DNA from 3 places in the Bacillus sp. DX3.1 genome. Region 2 is predicted to be linked to each of the others. Evidence: riboswitches for the same ligand, from Rfam matches in the RefSeq annotation. Region 2 holds a riboswitch; each other region holds the start of a gene.

Evidence for each region. A riboswitch is a leader RNA that binds a small molecule or an ion and turns the genes downstream of it on or off. The one in region 2 is predicted to bind S-adenosylmethionine.
Region 1: it holds a riboswitch for S-adenosylmethionine, as region 2 does, so the genes downstream of both, QRE67_RS02250 (cyclase family protein) here and QRE67_RS25530 (bifunctional O-acetylhomoserine aminocarboxypropyltransferase/cysteine synthase) in region 2, are expected to answer to the same signal.
Region 3: it holds a riboswitch for S-adenosylmethionine, as region 2 does, so the genes downstream of both, mtnK (S-methyl-5-thioribose kinase) here and QRE67_RS25530 (bifunctional O-acetylhomoserine aminocarboxypropyltransferase/cysteine synthase) in region 2, are expected to answer to the same signal.

The regions. Positions count from the first base shown of each region.
Region 1 is NZ_CP128153.1:440,901-447,360, forward strand. It holds partial or broken gene QRE67_RS02240 (ATP-binding protein) at 1-166, shown strand, start outside; gene QRE67_RS02245 (hypothetical protein) at 416-796, shown strand; gene QRE67_RS02250 (cyclase family protein) at 821-1,453, opposite strand; SAM riboswitch class I at 1,545-1,657, opposite strand; gene QRE67_RS02255 (PRK06851 family protein) at 1,812-2,921, shown strand; gene QRE67_RS02260 (nucleotidyltransferase domain-containing protein) at 3,308-4,087, shown strand; partial or broken gene QRE67_RS02265 (MFS transporter) at 4,106-4,315, opposite strand; gene QRE67_RS02270 (FAD-dependent oxidoreductase) at 4,378-5,904, opposite strand.
Region 2 is NZ_CP128153.1:5,090,804-5,097,263, reverse strand. It holds gene QRE67_RS25545 (response regulator) at 1-462, shown strand, start outside; gene QRE67_RS25540 (FMN-dependent NADH-azoreductase) at 657-1,283, shown strand; gene QRE67_RS25535 (chloride channel protein) at 1,376-2,626, opposite strand; SAM riboswitch class I at 3,088-3,191, shown strand; gene QRE67_RS25530 (bifunctional O-acetylhomoserine aminocarboxypropyltransferase/cysteine synthase) at 3,367-4,665, shown strand; gene metA (homoserine O-acetyltransferase MetA) at 4,649-5,554, shown strand; gene QRE67_RS25520 (homoserine dehydrogenase) at 5,699-6,460, shown strand, end outside.
Region 3 is NZ_CP128153.1:3,761,321-3,767,780, reverse strand. It holds partial or broken gene QRE67_RS18725 (carbon-nitrogen family hydrolase) at 1-205, shown strand, start outside; gene ltrA (group II intron reverse transcriptase/maturase) at 931-2,760, shown strand; SAM riboswitch class I at 3,103-3,244, shown strand; gene mtnK (S-methyl-5-thioribose kinase) at 3,336-4,520, shown strand; gene mtnA (S-methyl-5-thioribose-1-phosphate isomerase) at 4,517-5,572, shown strand; gene QRE67_RS18705 (YvrJ family protein) at 5,649-5,810, shown strand; gene QRE67_RS18700 (3-hydroxybutyrate dehydrogenase) at 5,920-6,460, opposite strand, start outside.

The DNA of each region.
Region 1 (6,460 bases), 530 kb from region 2:
GAAAATAAAGAAAATTGGTGAAGCGTTTTACACGACAAAGGAGAATGGAACAGGTCTTGGTTTAATGATTACATATAAAATTATTGAAGAACACCAAGGGGATATAAAAATTGAAAGTAATGTGGGCGTAGGAACAAAAGTTGAAATAATCTTACCGATTATATAATATATGAGAACAAGAGCACTTTGTCAGAAAAGTGCTCTTGTTGTGTAAATATAAACATTTTATAAAAGGTTCAAGAAGGCTTTTTTTTATAAAACACTTCGTTTATAATGGAGGAAAATATCGACATGTAGCATATAGCTAATGTACCGGTTTCAATTATTTAGATTTAAATAAAATTTGATTTTAAGTGAAAAAAGAGATGCGCACGCATCCTTTTTCTATGCTGATATTATGAAAGAGGTGGTATGGATGGAGTTAACATTATGGTCAAATGTATGTTTACACACGATTCAATTTCAAAAAGATGAAAAGAATTATATTGTAAAAGATACAGTTACAGGAGAAGCTTATAAAATGCCGCCGCTTTGTATTGATGCACTTGCGATGATGCGTGACGGGTTTTTACTAGGAGAAATTGAAGAAAAGTTAAAGGAAGAGTACCCAGAAGAAAAAGTGAATATTCTCGAATTTACGAGACAACTGTTAGAATTAGAGCTTGTTGGGATGATTGATGGGGAAGAAATTATTTGTACAAAAAAGAAAGACAAAGATTATCTTTCTTGGATCCGTCCTCGAATTGGACAGTTATTCTTGAACTGGAATAGAAAATATCGAGGCAGAGATCAATAATGGTCTCTGCTTTTTTGTGATGAACTAAAAGATAACAGCAAATGCTCTCGCGAAAGCACCATCACTATTTTTAATTTTTAGAGGTGCTGCGGAAAAGAAGAAACGCTGCTTTCCAATCGCATCTAAATTTGTTAAGTTTTCGATTAAGTAAATATCATTACCTAATAAAATATGATGGATAGGTGATGTTTCCGTTGTGACTTCATCTGGTGAAATGAAATCTAATCCAACAGATTTCACTTGTAATCGCACTAATTCTTCAGCAAGCTCTTCAGAGAGAGAGAATGCTTCTTCTGCATAAGCTTCTGTATTCCATTTTTTTGAGAGATTGGAATGGAAAATCACAATATCTCCTTCTTTCACTTCAACATCACGTAACACTTCTTTTGATAATTTTCTTTCTTGCACATGTGTTACATCAATGAGAATGGCTTCGCCTACAAACTGATCAAGCGGTAGTTGATCGATTGTTGTTGCTCCTGAAATAAAATGAGCGGGTGCATCACAATGTGTACCGACATGAACAACTGAATGAAAATCTGTTACTTGAAACCCGGTTTCTTCCACGCTTGTAATCGGTTCTAGATGAATCGGTGGTGTTCCAGGAAATTGAGACATATTATTTTCAAATGTTTGTGATAAATCGATAACTTTCATACTTGTATTCCTCCATTCGTGTTAGGTAAAAATAAAAAGCCCTTCTTTCAACCGAGAAAGAAGGGCTTTACATACAGTTATGTAAATTCATGTGTTATCTTCCAAAATGCAATGCATTTTGCAGGATTTAGCACCTGTTCAGTTTGTATAAACTGAGGTTGCCGGGCTTCAAAGGGCCAGTCCCTCTGCCTCTCTCGATAAGAAGTTTTATTAAGTTTTAAAATTAAGAATTTTCGTTATTTTGATTGTAATTCATTTCCTTTTCTATTGCAAGACGAAAAAAATAGGTGTTCACCCAATTGACGGGTGATGCATATTGTAGCTTATGTAAGTAAACTTCTGCAAAGGAGTGAGTGCAGTGACAGGGAGAATTTTAAATTATTATGCTGGTGGTAACACAGCGAGAGGTTTTTATAGCTTATATGAGGAAAATTTAATTGGGCTTGAAAGATTATTCATTTTAAAAGGCGGACCAGGAACAGGGAAATCATCACTGATGAAAGCGATTGGCCGCGAATGGGCTGAAAGAGGATATGATATTGAACTGCTACATTGTTCGTCTGATAATAACTCGATTGATGGTGTGATTATTCCAAAATTAAAAGTAGGGATTGTAGATGGCACCGCACCGCATGTTATTGAGCCGAAAGTGCCTGGCGTTGTGGAAGAATACGTAAACCTAGGAGTTGCTTGGGATTCAGAGCACTTGCGAAAGTATAAAAATGAAATTACACGTTATGTATCAGAAGCAAGTGGTGCGTTCCAATCTGCGTATGCATGTTTTCAAGAAGCGTTAGCAGTTCATGATGATTGGGAGAAAATTTATATTGATAATATTAATTTTCAAAAGGCGAATGAACTAACAGAAGAGCTCATTCAAAAACTGTTCACGGATAAACAAGGGAAACATGCGATTGTGAAACATCGTTTCTTAGGAGCTGCAACGCCAAAGGGTGCGGTTGATTTTGTTCCAAATTTAACAGAAGGTCTTCCGAATCGTTATTTTATAAAAGGGCGTCCTGGTTCTGGAAAATCAACGATGTTAAAAAAAATAGCAGTCGCAGCCGAAGAAAAAGGTTTTGATGTTGAGGTATATCATTGTGGATTTGATCCAAATAGCCTTGATATGATTATTGTAAGAGAATTAGGGTTTGCCATCTTTGATAGTACAGCACCGCATGAATATTTTCCGGTGCGAGAAGGCGATGAGATTATTGATATGTATGATCTTATTGTTACTCCAGGAACCGATGAAAAATACGCTACGGAAATTCGTGATGTTTCCATTCAATACAAAACCAAAATGAATGAAGCAATGTCTTTCTTAGCGAAAGCCAAAGCAGTGCGAGATAAATTAGAGCGCATCTATATTGCTGCGATGGATTTTACAAAGGTAGATGCTTATAAAAAAGAAATACAGAGCGAGTTTGAGCGAATTGCCAAGCTTGTTGCTCAAGGGCAGAAATAACGATAGCTGGACCACTTTTAAAAGGTGGTCCATTTTGTATATATATCCATTTTGATTTTTCGACATATAAGCCGCGGCTATGGATAACAAAAGGTGACCTGCACTCGTTTTCTCTCTTTGTTTTCACTATGTCTGGGCAGGAAAAGGATCTGACCGCTTCTATGCATGAACGGATGCTCTCTCCTACCTAAAAAGAAGTATTTTATGTCGGTTTTTTAATTTGTATTTATATAGAAAGCTGGATTCGGATTAGAATTGCTATAATCTTATATGGTATATTTTTCTAGAGAAGAAACGATAGGAAATATAGTTTTCAACATAATGAAGGAATTCTATTATTTTTGTCGAATTTCCGGGGAAATGATCAGAAAATGAGAGTGATACATATGAAAGAGAAAATTCAATTTGAACTACAGAGAATCGAGAAAGAGAACAACGTAAAAATCCTATTTGCAGTTGAATCAGGAAGCAGGGCATGGGGATTCCCATCGAAAGATAGTGATTATGATGTTCGTTTTGTATATATTCATCCAGTAGATTGGTATTTATCGATAAATGAAAAACGTGATGTCATTGAATACCCAATTAATGATGCTTTAGATATAAGTGGCTGGGATATTAGAAAAGCACTGCGGTTATTTGCAAAATCAAATCCAGCGCTATTAGAGTGGATTCGTTCCCCAATTTTTTATTCCAAGCAATCTGACTTTCCAGACCGCTTACAGAAGATGAGCGAAAATGATTTTGATCCAAAAGCAACGATTTATCACTACTTACATATGGCATCAAAAAATTATCGTGAATTTTTACAAGGTGAGAGAGTCAAATTGAAAAAATACTTCTACGTACTGCGTCCGATTTTAGCTTGTAAGTGGTTAGAAGAGAAAGGGGCATTGCCACCGGTGGAGTTTGAGCGGTTGATAACTGAACTAACATTGGATTCAATAATCGTAAGTGAAATTGAAGATTTACTAGTAAAGAAAAAAGCGGGTGTTGAGCTGGATGTTGGACCGGAAATTGCGGTATTAAATGAATTTTTAGAAGGGCAGATTGCGTATTATCAGGAGTATGTGAAAGGGATTGAAAAAGGGACGGGGATAGGTGTTGAGAAGTTAGATGTGTTGTTTCGGGATATGTTATTTGAAATAGAAAAAGAGCACCGATAATTTGGTGCTCTTTTTCTATTAGCTGATTTTCCTTTGTTTGTTAGGTATAAAGAAAACAGCAATGGATACAAGGAGTCCAGCGATTGCACCGATGCGTCCAAGACCAAGTCCCCATCCTAGCGATGTAGCACGAGCATGCGAAGGAAAGTATTGTGTTACATATGCATTTAATATTTGAGTGATTCCAACTGAGCCAATACCAGTTAGTCCAATTAATACATAAATAATGGGATGAAATGCATAATAAAGTAACTGTTTCAATTACATAGTTAAGTTTATTTTATAGGAAGTTAATTTCCGTCAACCCGTTTCAACGGTTCATCCGCTGGCCCCTCAATCACATCGCCATCAATCGAAAATCTTGATCCATGACAAGGACAATCCCACGTGCAATCACCGCTATTCCATTCCACCTCACAGCCAAGATGCGTACAAGTCGTGTCGACGATGTGTAGTTTTCCATCATCATCTTTATAAGCACCAGCACGCTTTCCATGTACTCTTACAACGGCACCTTCGCCATTTTCTAGGTCTTCTGGTTTGCGAAGAGCAAATTCTAATTTGCCTTCAATCAAATGTTTCGCGACATCTAGGTTTTGAGAAACAAATGTTTTAATATCTGGATCTGCATGGAATCGTGACGGAGCAAATAGTTCTTTGTAAGGGCTATCTACTTTTGTAATGGAAGCTTTCAGTAGTAGTGCTGCTGCTGTTCCAGTTGTCATGCCCCATTTTCGGTAACCTGTTGCGACGAATATGTTTGGGTTGTTTTCATTGATATGGCCGATGTAAGGAAGTTTATCTAGTGTGATTAAGTCCTGTGTTGACCATCTGTAAGGAATTTCATCTATCCCAAGCGTGTCTTCTGCAAAAGAGTGCAGCGCTTCATAGTGCAGCATTGTGTTAATTCCTTGCCCCGTTTTATGACTTTCTCCGCCAATAAGAATGAGTTTTTCTCCATCTACTGTTGTGTAGCGTACGGAACGCTTTGGATTATCAATGTTTAAGTACATGCCTCCGGGATAGTCTTGTTTTGCTTTTATTGCGAGAACATAGGAGCGTTCGGCATATATTCTCGCAAAGAAAAAGCTGTTTGCATCATAAAATGGGAAATGTGAACAAGAGACTATATACCCACACGTGATACGATGACCATCTTTTGTAATAACTTGTGGATAAAATCCTTTCTCTACATCGATCGCGGTTGTTTGCTCATAGATAATTCCACCAGCTTCAATAAATTGCTCTACAAGACTTTTTAAATAGCGAAGTGGATGGAATTGTGCTTGTTTTTTCATCACAAGTGCTGCTTGAATTGGGACCGGAAGGGGAATAGATTCGACGTATTCACAAGGGATATTTAGTTTTTTATAAGCTTCGTATTCTTTTGTTAACTTTCGAAGGTTCTCTGTATCATTTGTATATAAGTAGGCATCTTCTTCGGTGAAGTCACAATCAATGTTATGAGTTTGCACAGTTTTTTTTATAAATTGCAGTGCTTTGTCGTTTGCTTCATAGTATAAACGGGCCTTATCGGTTCCAAAGTGATTCATAAGCTCATCATAAATGAGATCGTGTTGCGCTGTAATTTTTGCGGTTGTATGTCCCGTTGTTCCATTCAAAATGTTTCCAGAGTCAATTAAAGTAACTTTCATACCTTCTTTTGCAAGCAAATAAGCGGTAGTAATTCCTGTAATGCCTCCGCCGATAATCGCAACTTCTGTTCTTATATTTTCTGATAGCTTAGGAAAAGTAGGCAGTGTAGTAGAATCTCGCCAGTACGGTTCCGGGAATTGGGGAAATGAATGTGTTTCCATAAGTATAGTCCTCCTAGTTTAGATCAATGTATTACTTAATTTTTCCAATTGCTATAGAATTTATGTACATCATTCTTAGTTCAGGAGAAGGAATGGATTTGATTTGCATAGAAGCGGTCACCTTTTGTTATCCATATAGCCGCGGCTATATGTCGAAAAATCAAAATGTTATATAAATATTTTTTCAAACAGAAAAACTATTTTAATATAATAAAAAAATGTGTGTATTTTACGAATGCATTTTGGGAATATTCAATTTTATAAAGCGGAATTCATATTCATATATAAGATATTCTTAAGTAAAGGTGGCTTCATTATATGTGTGATTATTTATATATATAATGGGTAGATGCCTATAAAATCTACGTTTTTCCTTTGGTGGAATACAAAGTAATTATAAAAATATAACCACATTTTATTACTAGGTCATAAAAGCTATTGACAATATGGAAAGTCTATTGATATGATTCATCATGTGGAAAGGTTGATAAAGAGTAAAAAGAGAAATGTTTTTCATTGATAATAAAAGCAAAAATGAGTGACAATAGAGTGAGTA
Region 2 (6,460 bases):
GGCATTGAAGCGACAGCGTGTATTAAAAAGGAGTATCCACATGTGAAAGTACTTGTATTAACTAGCTTTTCGGATCAAGCTCATGTGTTGCCAGCATTAAAAGCTGGAGCGAGCGGATATATTTTAAAAGACGTTGAGCCTGATCAGCTTGTAGAAGCGATTCGTAGTGCATACAAAGGAAATATTCAGCTTCATCCTGATATAGCAAACGCGCTTCTTTCTCAAACCCTGCCGCAAGAAGAACGAGAGCCGACATCAAATATTCATGTGGATGTACTAACTGCAAGAGAAAACGAAGTATTACAGTTACTGGCTAAAGGGATGAGTAATAAGGAAATTGCCTCTGTTTTAGTCATTACTGAAAAAACGGTAAAAGCTCATGTAAGTAGTATTTTAAGTAAATTAAATTTATCAGATCGGACACAAGCAGCTTTATATGCAGTGAAAAATGGAGTTGTATAAGACAAAAGTCGTAGGACTTAGTTCACCTTTAGGAGGTGGACTTTTTTTATGAAAAGATACGTCTATGTGAGGAAGAAATTGATGAATTGAAAAGGTAGAATATATTTGTGAGTAACAACATTACAAGGGATTGCCCCTTTTTAGTGAGTAAATATACAAGCAACGTAAGAGTGAGTAATTAGGAGGAAAAGAAAATGACAACAGTTTTATTTGTAAAAGCAAACAACCGTCCAGCAGACCAAGCAGTTAGTGTGAAATTATATGAAGCATTTTTAGCAAGTTACAAAGAATCACATCCAAATGATACAGTTGTAGAACTTGATCTATTCAAAGAAGATTTGCCATATGTAGGTGTAGACATGATTAATGGTACATTTAAAGCAGGTAAAGGGTTTGACTTAACAGCAGAAGAGGCAAAAGTAGTAGCTATTGCTGATAAATATTTAGATCAATTCCTTGCAGCGGATAAAGTAGTATTTGGTTTCCCATTATGGAACTTAACAATTCCGGCTGTACTTCACACATACATCGATTACTTAAACCGTGCTGGTAAAACATTTAAATATACACCAGAAGGTCCAGTAGGTCTTATTGGAGATAAGAAAATTGCATTATTAAACGCACGCGGTGGTGTATACTCTGAAGGACCAGCAGCTGGAATGGAAATGGCTGTTAAATACGTAGCAAGCATGATGGGCTTCTTTGGTGTAAAAGATATGGAGACAGTAGTTATTGAAGGTCACAATCAATTCCCAGATAAAACAGAAGAAATTATTGCAGCAGGTCTTGAAGAAGCTGTTAAAGTAGCAAGCAAATTTTAATTAAAAGCATAATTGTCACTCAAAGAAAGCAGTATTATATGCAGTACCAACACTTTTATAGCGATGGTACTGCTTTTTATTTGTTTATTTTACTATTTGATATTTGCACTAGCCGCCTGTTTATTCTCACTATGGTTAGGAAGTGGAAATAAATTACCAATCATTGCGGCTCCAAGCATTGGTAATAATAAATTGATTGGGAAGAACATAAGCAATAATACTGTAATAGCGATTGGTTTTCGTAATGCATAGCTTGAAATGGCTGTCGTCACGATGGCTACAGAAGCAATTGGATCTACTGGTATGACAGTGGCCATAGCATATCCAATACTTGCACCAGCAAATATAATCGGAAAAATGTGTCCACCACGCCAACCTGTATTTAAACAAACTGCCGTTACACATAATTTTAAAACCCCTGAAAGAAACAGCAACCCAAATGATAATTCTGTCCACTCATTCACTAATTCTTTTAATTGGTGTTCTCCTGAAAACATTGTATACGGGAGGAAAGTTCCTGCAATCCCTAAAAGAATGCCACCTATAATCCCTAATGCTAGTTTATATTCTTGAAAAGGATGTACTACTTTTTCCAGTATATATTCTATCTTGAAATAAAAATAGCCTACACCAGCACCTATACAAGCAAGAGGGAGAAAGGCAATCCATTCATGGAGTGCAAAAGATCCTTCTCCAAAATTAACAATAAAAGATCCTCGATTATCAAATTTACTAAGTAATAAATAAACAGAAAAACCAGTAAAAGTAGTAGCGAGATATACAATAGCCTTTTTCCCTTTAGAAACTTCAGCAAGTCGATCATTCTCATTTTCGCTTGGGGCTAAATAACCGAATAGCGGTGCATTAAAAATAACACTTAAAGTAGCGCCAATCCCAATTTCTGTTAGTCCCTGCATTCCTTTTAAAGCAAAATTAAAGCGATCACCAATCCACGTACAAAGTCCACCTATAATCCCAACAAGTGCTGCTTCTGGTCCTAAGCTTGCGCCAAATACTAAAACAATAATAGCTGTTAACGTAGCTTGATGCACAAAATGGTACTCAATCCTACCTGTTTTCTTATATTCAGCCATTACCTCTGGCATTAACCGTGGGTATGTACCGAAGTACTTCTGTGATAATCCGATAAGAACACCACCGATTATTGTTACACAAATTGTGTAATAAGGTGGTAATGTAAATTCTTTGGGTAAATATTCCCAAATGAAGTGAATTCCAGCATTGGTGACAACTAAAAATAACCAGACTGTAGCACCAACTATAGAACCTAGAAACATACCATATATGATGAGTAAGTAGTGCATACCTCTCCTAATGGCCATTCTTTATGCCTCCTTTATGTTATATTCTATTATGAAAAAGTTAGAGATTATGATACGAAAATAATTGGATAACTAATTCAATATGCATATTATCTTTGTAAGAGAATTACTTATTCAAAATATATTATAAAAATCAGCATTATTATTTTATGAAGCCCTGAAACATTCGTAATTGTAATCGTGTTTTTGTATATATTTTGACAACATTTGTATAAAGTGTAGCATTGTTAAATATATTATGTTGATAGTTACTATGATTAGATATAACTCTTTAATTTTACATAGTAAGTAAGGTTTTTAAAAGGTATTCTTTTTCTTTAGATAGAGCCATTTTCTTTGGTTTTTTAAATTTAAATTTTAGGAATAAATAATTAAACTGTTAATAAAATCTTTTGGAAAAATTCAGAAAAAAATAATTGACAGTAGGAAAATATTGCTATAAAATCAACGGTAATTGAATAGTCTTATCAAGAAAAGGTGGAGGGACAGGCCCTATGAAACCTTGGCAACAGCCGATTAGCGGAATTGTGCCAAATCCTGCAGGTAGTACCCTGACAGATAAGAAAGATAAAATCAGAGCGTGTTTTCAAACTGCTTCTTTCTTGTTCGGGAAAGAAGCAGTTTTTTTATTTTCATAAAGTGAAACTATTATCAATAGATTGAGGATGAATACTCAATCTATTGATGGAAGGCGTTAATTCTTGACTCTTAGAGTGAGAGAGAAGAAAGGAGATTAAAAAATGGGAGAATCATGGGGAAAAGGAACAATTTGTGTGCAAGGTGGCTATACACCAAAGAATGGTGAACCTCGCGTCCTGCCGCTATATCAAAGCACGACGTACAAATATGATACGTCGGATGATTTAGCCGCGCTCTTTAATTTAGAGGCAGAGGGCTATATTTATACGCGTATTGGTAATCCGACACTGGCAGCATTTGAACAGAAGCTAACAGAGTTAGAGGGCGGTGTTGGAGCTGTTGCAACAGCATCTGGTCAAGCTGCAATTATGCTTGCAGTTTTAAATATTTGTGGCAGTGGTGACCACCTGCTCTGTTCTTCAACAGTTTATGGGGGAACAGTTAATTTATTTGGAGTAAGTCTACGTAAGCTTGGAATTGATGTGACATTCTTTAATTCGAACCAGACTGCTGATGAAATTGTGGCGCTCGCAAATGATAAAACAAAATTAATTTATGCTGAGTCACTTGGAAATCCAGCGATGAATGTTATAAATTTTGAAGAGTTTGCAGCGGCAGCAAAAGAGCTGGAAATACCGTTTATCGTCGATAATACATTGGCAACGCCATATTTGTGCCAAGCGTTTGAACATGGGGCGAATATTGTTGTTCATTCTACAACGAAATATATCGATGGTCATGCAAGCTCATTAGGCGGAATTGTTATTGATGGTGGAAATTTTGATTGGACAAATGGAAAGTTCCCAGAGCTTGTGGAACCAGACCCAAGCTATCACGGTGTCAGTTATGTACAAAAATTTGGGCAGGCGGCATATATTGTAAAAGCTCGTGTGCAATTATTAAGAGACTATGGAAACTGTATGAGCCCGTTCAATGCGTATATGAGCAATATCGGTTTAGAAACATTGCATTTACGAATGGAGCGTCATAGTGAAAATGCGCTCGCAGTGGCGCAGTGGCTTGCTAATCATGAACGAATTGAATGGGTGAATTATCCAGGACTGAAAAGTAATGAGAATTATTCACGAGCACAAAAATATTTGCCAAAAGGTGCAAGTGGGGTGTTAACGTTTGGCGTTAAAGGTGGTTTACAGGCTGCCAAAGATTTCATTGCAAACGTTAAATTGGCAACCTTAGTGACGCACGTAGCAGATGCAAGAACATGTGTCATTCATCCAGCAAGTACAACGCACAGACAATTAACAGAAGAAGAGCGGCGTTTAGCTGGTGTTACATCTGATTTAGTCCGTTTATCGGTCGGTATAGAAGATGCATCTGATATTATTGCAGATTTACAAGAAGCATTAGTTGGAGGCAAAACACATGCCGATCATTGTTGATAAAGATCTACCGGCTCGTAAAGTGTTGCAAAAGGAAAATATTTTTGTGATGACAAAAGAGCGAGCAGAAACGCAAGATATACGTGCTTTAAAAATTGCAATTTTAAACTTAATGCCAACGAAACAAGAAACAGAGGCACAGTTGCTTCGGTTAATCGGTAATACACCGCTTCAACTGGATGTACATTTGCTTCATATGGAGTCTCATGTATCACGTAACGTAGCGCAGGAACATTTAACAAGTTTTTATAAAACATTTCGTGATATTGAAGGAGAAAGATTTGATGGACTTATTATTACGGGGGCTCCAATTGAAACAATTCCTTTTGAAGATGTAGATTATTGGGAAGAGCTCGGGCGCATTATGGAATACTCCAAAACAAATGTAACATCTACCCTTCATATTTGTTGGGGGGCACAGGCTGGACTGTATTATCATTATGGAATTCCAAAATACTCGCTGACAGAAAAGCTGTTTGGTGTATTTGAACATGAGGTGCATGAGCAGCATGTGAAGTTATTGCAGGGATTTGATGAACTCTTTTTTGCCCCGCATTCTCGTCATACAGAAGTGCGAGCATCTGATATTGAAAGAGTACCAGAGCTTACAATACTTGCAACATCAGAAGAAGCGGGTGTCCATCTCGTCATGAATCAAGATGGTAAACATATTTTTGCTCTCGGTCATAGTGAATATAGCTGTGATACGTTAAAGCAAGAATATGAACGAGATAGGCAAAGAGGGTTAGATATTACGATTCCTAAAAACTATTTTAAACATAATAATCCATCTGAAAAACCACTTGTAAGGTGGCGGAGTCATGGAAACTTATTATTTTCAAATTGGTTAAATTATTATGTGTATCAAGAAACCCCTTATGTTTTATAAGATAATCATTCTATAACACGTGGCAACGTTTTCTTTGTAATGAACAACCTCTATTTTTCCGAATGTTCAAAATATATTGTTTTTCTAAAATTTAACTTATATAATGGCATCTAAATACAATTATCTAGAGGGGTGGACAGTATCATGAATGAAATTCAAGTGGGCTTATTAGGCCTTGGGACAGTTGGCAGCGGTGTGGTTCGTATTATTACGGATCATCAAGATCGTCTTATGCATCAAGTAGGTTGCCCAGTGAAAATAGCAAAAGTATTAGTACAAAATATTGAAAAAGAGAGAGAAGTCCAAGTACCCTCTACTCTATTAACGAAGAATCCAAGTGAAATTATAGATAATCCTGACATTGATGTTGTCATTGAAGTAATGGGCGGTGTTCCAGAGGCAAAAGCGTATATTTTGAAAGCTTTGCAAAGTGGTAAGCACGTTGTCACTGCCAATAAAGATTTAATGGCATTGCACGGAGCAGAATTACTTAACGCTGCAAAAGAAAATCAAGCTGATCTATTTTACGAAGCGAGTGTAGCTGGAGGTATCCCAATTTTACGTAGCATCGTAGAAGGACTTTCTTCGGATCTTATTACAAAAGTGATGGGAATTGTGAATGGAACAACAAACTTTATTTTGACAAAAATGTCTGACGAAGGGAGAGCATACGACGACGTGTTAAGAGAAGCGCAGGAGCTTGGATTTGCGGAAGCAGATCCAACATCAGACGTAGAAGGATTAGATGCAGCAAGAAAAATGACGATTTTGGCAACTCTAGGTTTTTCTACAAATGTGGAGCTTGGGGATGTGAAGGTGAAGGGGATTACATCCATCACAGAGGAAGATATTAAGTATAGTAAAAGCTTAGGATACACAATTAAATTAATTGGACTCGCAAAGCGA
Region 3 (6,460 bases), 1.3 Mb from region 2:
TACCGCAAGAGGAACAAATGTATTATTCGTTGTAGCAGAATGGCCGCTTGTGCGTTTAGCACATTGGCGTTTACTTCTTCAAGCGAGAGCAGTTGAAAATCAATGTTATGTTGTTGCGTGTAATAGAGCTGGGCAAGATCCGAATAATGTGTTTGCTGGTCACTCTCTTATTATTGATCCATGGGGAGGTACGACACGTTCCTAAGTGAAAAGCTTAGGCACTGTCGAACAACAGTTCAACAGTGAACTGTCATTCTGAAAAGTCAAATGATAGGGTAACGCCTTGAAGGGCTTTCTCTAAACCTTCGACATGCGACGAAGTTAGCAAGAACCAAATCGTATGAAGTTCGAAGAAGTCGGCTGAGAGCTACCGTAAATCGAAAAGATACGAAAGCTGTCCAGAGGTGGATGGTGTAGCCTATAGGCCGGGAGTCTATAAAACACTTATGGTTAGAATGTACAATAATGCAATACGAGCTTTGAATGTGCAGACGAATCTCCGATTGTACGGGTCTATAATGGGAGCATATCGAAAGGTATGCTGACACAATTAGTGTCGTTATTGTGGATTAGTAAAAGTCTCCTTTATGAACGTCCATATATTGTTACAGGCAATATCAAGATAACAGGCTTATAGGAGAAACCTAAAAGTGTATATGCACAGATAAGAATGACGGAACGTGGTAAGCTACCAACGCGGAGGGCTTGCTTCCGATGAAACGTTTCTAGGGAAAGTACGGATGATATTAGTCCGATATATAACCTAGATTTATGGTAGTGAAAGTGGTGGCACAGTACCGATGAAGCGTCTAACGAACGTGGAGGGATAGCCACTAGTCGATTGAAGACTGAACAGTTACCAACGGTTAGCATGGATTCGGGTAAGACTAAGAGATGTAGTGCTTCTTGCAAGAAAGGAGGCTACAGCCCATGTTGAAGAAAACCAAACTTAGACATAACGAATATTACGACATGCAATCTCAATATGACGAACTATATTCGCAAAGTCTCAATGGTAACAATTTCTATAAGTTAATGGACATTATTGGTTCAGAAGAAAATATTAGATTAGCATATAGAAACATCAAAACTAATAAGGGTAGTAAAACAGCTGGCGTAGACGGATTAACAATCAAAGACATTTGGCATCTGAATGACTCACAAATTATTAAGCAGGTCAGAAGCAGACTACAACGATATCGTCCTAACGCTGTTAGGAGAGTAAATATTCCTAAAGAGGGAAGTAACAAAACACGTCCCCTAGGTATCCCTACCATTTGGGATAGGTTAGTCCAACAAAGTATATTACAAGTCTTGGAACCTATCTGTGAAGCAAAATTCTATAACCATAGTTATGGATTTAGACCAAGCAGAAGTACACATCATGCCTTAAGTCGTATGGTTAGTCTTATGAATATATATCGCAACCATTACTGTGTAGATATTGATATCAAAGGATTCTTTGATAATGTCAATCATGGAAAACTCTTAAAGCAGATGTGGACACTGGGAATCAGAGATAAATCACTTCTATGTGTGATATCAAAAATTCTCAAATCTGAAATCCATGGGGAGGGAATTCCTACTAAAGGTACACCGCAAGGTGGTATTATTTCACCATTACTCTCCAATATCGTACTTAATGAACTGGATTGGTGGATTTGTAACCAATGGGAGAACTTTACTCCCAAGAATGCAAAATTGTCACCAGGATGGCTTGTGTGGGCACGCAAGAATAGAAATCTTAAAGGTGGACATATTGTGCGTTACGCAGACGATTTTAAAATAATGTGTAAATCATATACAGATGCAAAGAAATTCTATTATGCCACTGTTGATTTTCTCAAGAAGCGCCTTGGACTCGATGTAAACACAGAGAAATCTAAGGTTGTAAATCTCAAAAAGAATTCGTCTATCTTCTTAGGATTCAAGGTCAAACTAGTCCAACAAAAACAATCAAGACATGGGTATGTTGCCAAAACTAGTATGACAGATAAAGCCATACAAAAGACTAAACGAATCCTCAGGGACAAAATTAAAGAGATACAGAGAAACCCAACAGCGGAAGCTGTGATAAGATACAACACTACCCTTATTGGCATACAAAATTATTACAAATATGCTACCAAAATATACATTGATTTGACAGAGATTTGCTACACTCTTCTCAAATCCATCAAAAACAGACTTAGGGAGAATAGTAAGAAAATTTGTTTCAGTGAAACTCCTAAGAATTTTCAAAAGCGAGCCAAAGGCATTCTGCCTAATACCAAAATATATTCGGTTTGTAACATACCGTTACTCCCTATCACTGGTATGCACCATAAAAACCCATGGAATTTCTCTCAAAGTATTTGTAACTACACGGTTAAGGGAAGAAGTAAAATCCATGAAAATCTTAAAGCCATACCTCGGGACGTTCTTAAACAAGTTATGACTACCTATTCAAAAAATAGGAGCATCGAATATAACGACAATAGGATATCTAAATATGTCGCTCAATATGGAAAATGTTACGTAATTGGTGATGTTATTGGAATTGACAGAGTACATTGTCACCACGTAGTTCCCCTTAACAAGGGAGGAACGGATACTTACAGTAATCTAGTCATTGTTGACTCATTCGTCCATAAATTAATTCACATGACCGACATAGTGAAGATAAAACACGTGCTTCTCTCGCTTAATTTTAACGAAAAATCACTAAACAAATTAAATAAACTTCGTACTAAGTCTGAAAACGAACCGATTACAATCTAGAATAACTTATAGTGTCAGTTGGAAACGATGGAACGCCGTATGATGGGAAACTATCGTGTACGGTGTGATGTGGGGGAAAAGGTGTAGATAACTTCAAAGCCTTACCTATCACAATAAATTGTAGCGGAAGCAGATGAAACAGAATCTATTTTGCATGGTGCACTGGACTTAGAAAAAATCAATGAAGTACGAAAAGGAATTCCTGTCTTTGTTGATCGCCGTCCAGATCTATACAAATAAAGTGAAATTTTGATCAGGGGGCTTTTACGGAAAAAATGTTGACAAGTGATTTTTATTCTTGTTATAGTCTTCATCAGAAACTTGAAAATTCAAATATTGCAACTCTTATCAAGAGCAGGTGGAGGGATTTGGCCCGATGAAACCCAGCAACCGACCGTAATACCATTGTGAAATGGGGCGCGTATGCGCCATTAAGGCACGGTGCTAATTCCAGCAGAAAGGAAAGCTTTCTGACAGATAAGAGGGGAGAAGATAAACTTCAAACCTCTTTCGTCGTTAAAAGGGGTTTTTCTTATGATGAAAAACCCTGAGATTTAAAAAGGAGGGAGAAGAAGATGGGATATCAATCATTAACAGAAGAAACAGCAATCCAATATGTAAAAGAGCATGGGTACTTTGAAAAAGGTGCAAAGGTGACTTGTCATGAAATTGGGGATGGAAATTTAAATTATGTGTTCCGTCTTCATGATGGGGAGCACGGTATCATTGTAAAACAGGCTCTTCCATATGCAAAAGTTGTTGGAGAAAGTTGGCCACTTTCATTAGGACGGGCGACAATTGAAAATCAAGCGCTACAGATTTTCGGGAAATATGTGCCTGAATATGCACCGAAAGTATATGGTCATGATGAAACGCTAGCTGTGACGGTAATGGAGGATTTATCGAATCTTACAATTACCCGTAAAGGATTGATAGAGGGTGAGGATTATCCGCTTTTATCACAACATATTGGTCGTTTTTTAGCATATGTCCTTTTTTACACTTCAGATTTTGGGCTGCAATCAGAAGAAAAGAGAGTACTAGATGGTCAGTTTGTGAATCCTGATCTATGTAAAATAACGGAAGATCTTGTGTTTACAGATCCATTTGCAAATTCTGCTACAAATGATTACGAAGAAGCACTGCAACCAGTCCTAGATGAACTTTGGTGTGATAAAAAACTAAAATTACAGGCAGCGCAGTGTAAATATAAATTCTTAACGAGAAAAGAAACGTTAATTCATGGAGATTTACATACAGGAAGTATTTTTTCTTCTCCATCAGAAACGAAGGTGATTGATCCGGAGTTTGCAACATTTGGGCCGCTTGGATTTGATCTTGGACAATTTATTGCGAATTTGTTGCTAAATGCGCTGTCACGAGAAGAAGAGAAAAGAAATATACTATTCTATCATATAGAAAAAACGTGGAGTAATTTTGTAGAAACCTTTACAAAACTATGGGTATTAGAAGGCGTAGAATCATATACGAAAGAGAAACAGTGGTTAGCAATTGTACTGCAAAATATTTTTGCTGATGCAGTTGGATTTGCTGGTTGTGAAATCATTCGCCGAACAATTGGGTTAGCACATGTAGCTGATTTAGATGGAATCGTGGACGGAAAAAGAAGAATTCAAGCAAAAAAACAAGCGCTATATTTAGGCCGAGAATTATTGTTACATGAAACGACAGGTGCAGATATCCAGGTGTTTCGAGCGTTATTTCAATATATTGTATCAGGAGAGGGAGTAAGAATATGAGCACAACAGTTGCCGTTCCGCGTTCTGTAAGCTGGAAAGGGGATTCTATTGCTGTATTAAATCAAACGAAATTACCACATGTTGTAGAGTATAAAACATTAACTACGATTGAAGATGTGTGGAAAAGCATTGTTATGTTAGAAGTACGCGGAGCGCCAGCCATTGGAATTATAGCTGCATTTGGCTTAGCGCTTGCTGCTAAAAAATATGATGTTACAAATATCGAAGACTTTCAAAAACGATTTAAAAGAGACTGTAACTATTTAGCGACATCACGTCCAACCGCGGTTAATTTATTTTGGTCAATCGACCGGATTGCTGCTTCTATTCAGCATGTAACAACAATTAAAGAAGCAAGAAAGAAACTAGAAGAGGAAGCACTTCAAATTCAGCAGGAAGATGAAAGAGTGTGCCGCAGTATTGGAGAGAATGCGCTGACACAGTTTAAAGATGGCGACCGTATTTTAACGATTTGTAATGCAGGAAGTATTGCAACGGCGCGCTATGGAACAGCGTTAGCCCCATTTTATATCGGAAAAGAACGAGGTATAAATTTGCACGCATACGCATGTGAAACAAGGCCTGTCCTACAAGGTGCACGTCTTACTACATGGGAGCTAAAGCAAGCGGGTATTGATGTAACACTTATTACAGATAATATGGCAGCACATACGATTCGGACGAAAAAGGTTGCTGCAATCATTGTGGGGGCAGATCGAATTGTGGCGAACGGTGACACAGCAAACAAAATTGGAACATCAAATTTAGCTATACTAGCAAAATATTTTCAGATTCCTTTTTACGTAGCTGCTCCACTTTCTACATTTGATATTACAAAGAAAACGGGTGCTGAAATTGTTATTGAAGAACGAGATGAATCTGAGGTTACAAAGCTTGATGGGAAGCAAATTGCACCAATAGGTATTGATGTATATAATCCCGCATTCGATGTGACGCCGCATAATTTAATAACAGGGATTATTACCGAAAAAGGAATTTTACAAGGAAATTATGAAGGTGAAATTGCTTCATTATTTGGAAAAACAAGCTGATAGATGTTAGCTTGTTTTTTTGTTACCAATTTTCTTTGCTTCCTCTTATTTATATAGAAGAAAGGAGGAGAAGCACATGGAGGAATGGATATCTATGGTTGGAAATGTGGGGTTTCCGATTGTTGTGACGCTATATTTACTGCACCGAATTGAAAGTAAGTTAGATGGAGTGATTGTAGCAATTGAGAAGCTCCCACAGCAAATGACAAGATATGAGGCTCCGAATGAAACGAGGTAACAGAACAGGCTTATGCATGTAAGAGCATAAGCCTGTTTGGTGATATAAAAGCTAAAGTGAAACTTTAATCAGTGGGGGTCTTACTGCCTGTAAATAGCGGGATAAAAAACTACTGCGCTATGTAGCCACCATCGATAACAACAGCTTGTCCAGTTACACCTTTTGTTTTTTCACTAGCTAAAAATAAAGCATAATCGGCAATCTCTTGTGCTGCTAACAAGCGTTTTTGTGGAACGAGCGGATAGATGACTTCTTCTAATACACGTTCTAGCGGCACATTTCTTGTTGTTGCTAAATCTTGTAGTTGGTTGCGAACAAGAGGTGTATCGACATAGCCTGGGCAGAGGGCATTCACAGTAATTCCATGTTCTGCTCCTTCTAAAGCAGCCACTTTTGTTAAACCAATAACACCATGCTTTGCACTATTGTAAGCAGATTTTCCTGCAAAACCAACAAGTCCATTAATAGATGCAACATTAATAATTCGGCCATACTTTTGTTTTTTCATAATAGGGAAAGCGTGTTTAATCGCAATAAATGGTGCGATTTGCATAATTTTAATGAGCTGTTCAAACTTATCTGTTGGAAATTCTTCAATAGGTGAAACGTGCTGCATACCAGCGTTATTGATTAAAACATCAAGTGAACCC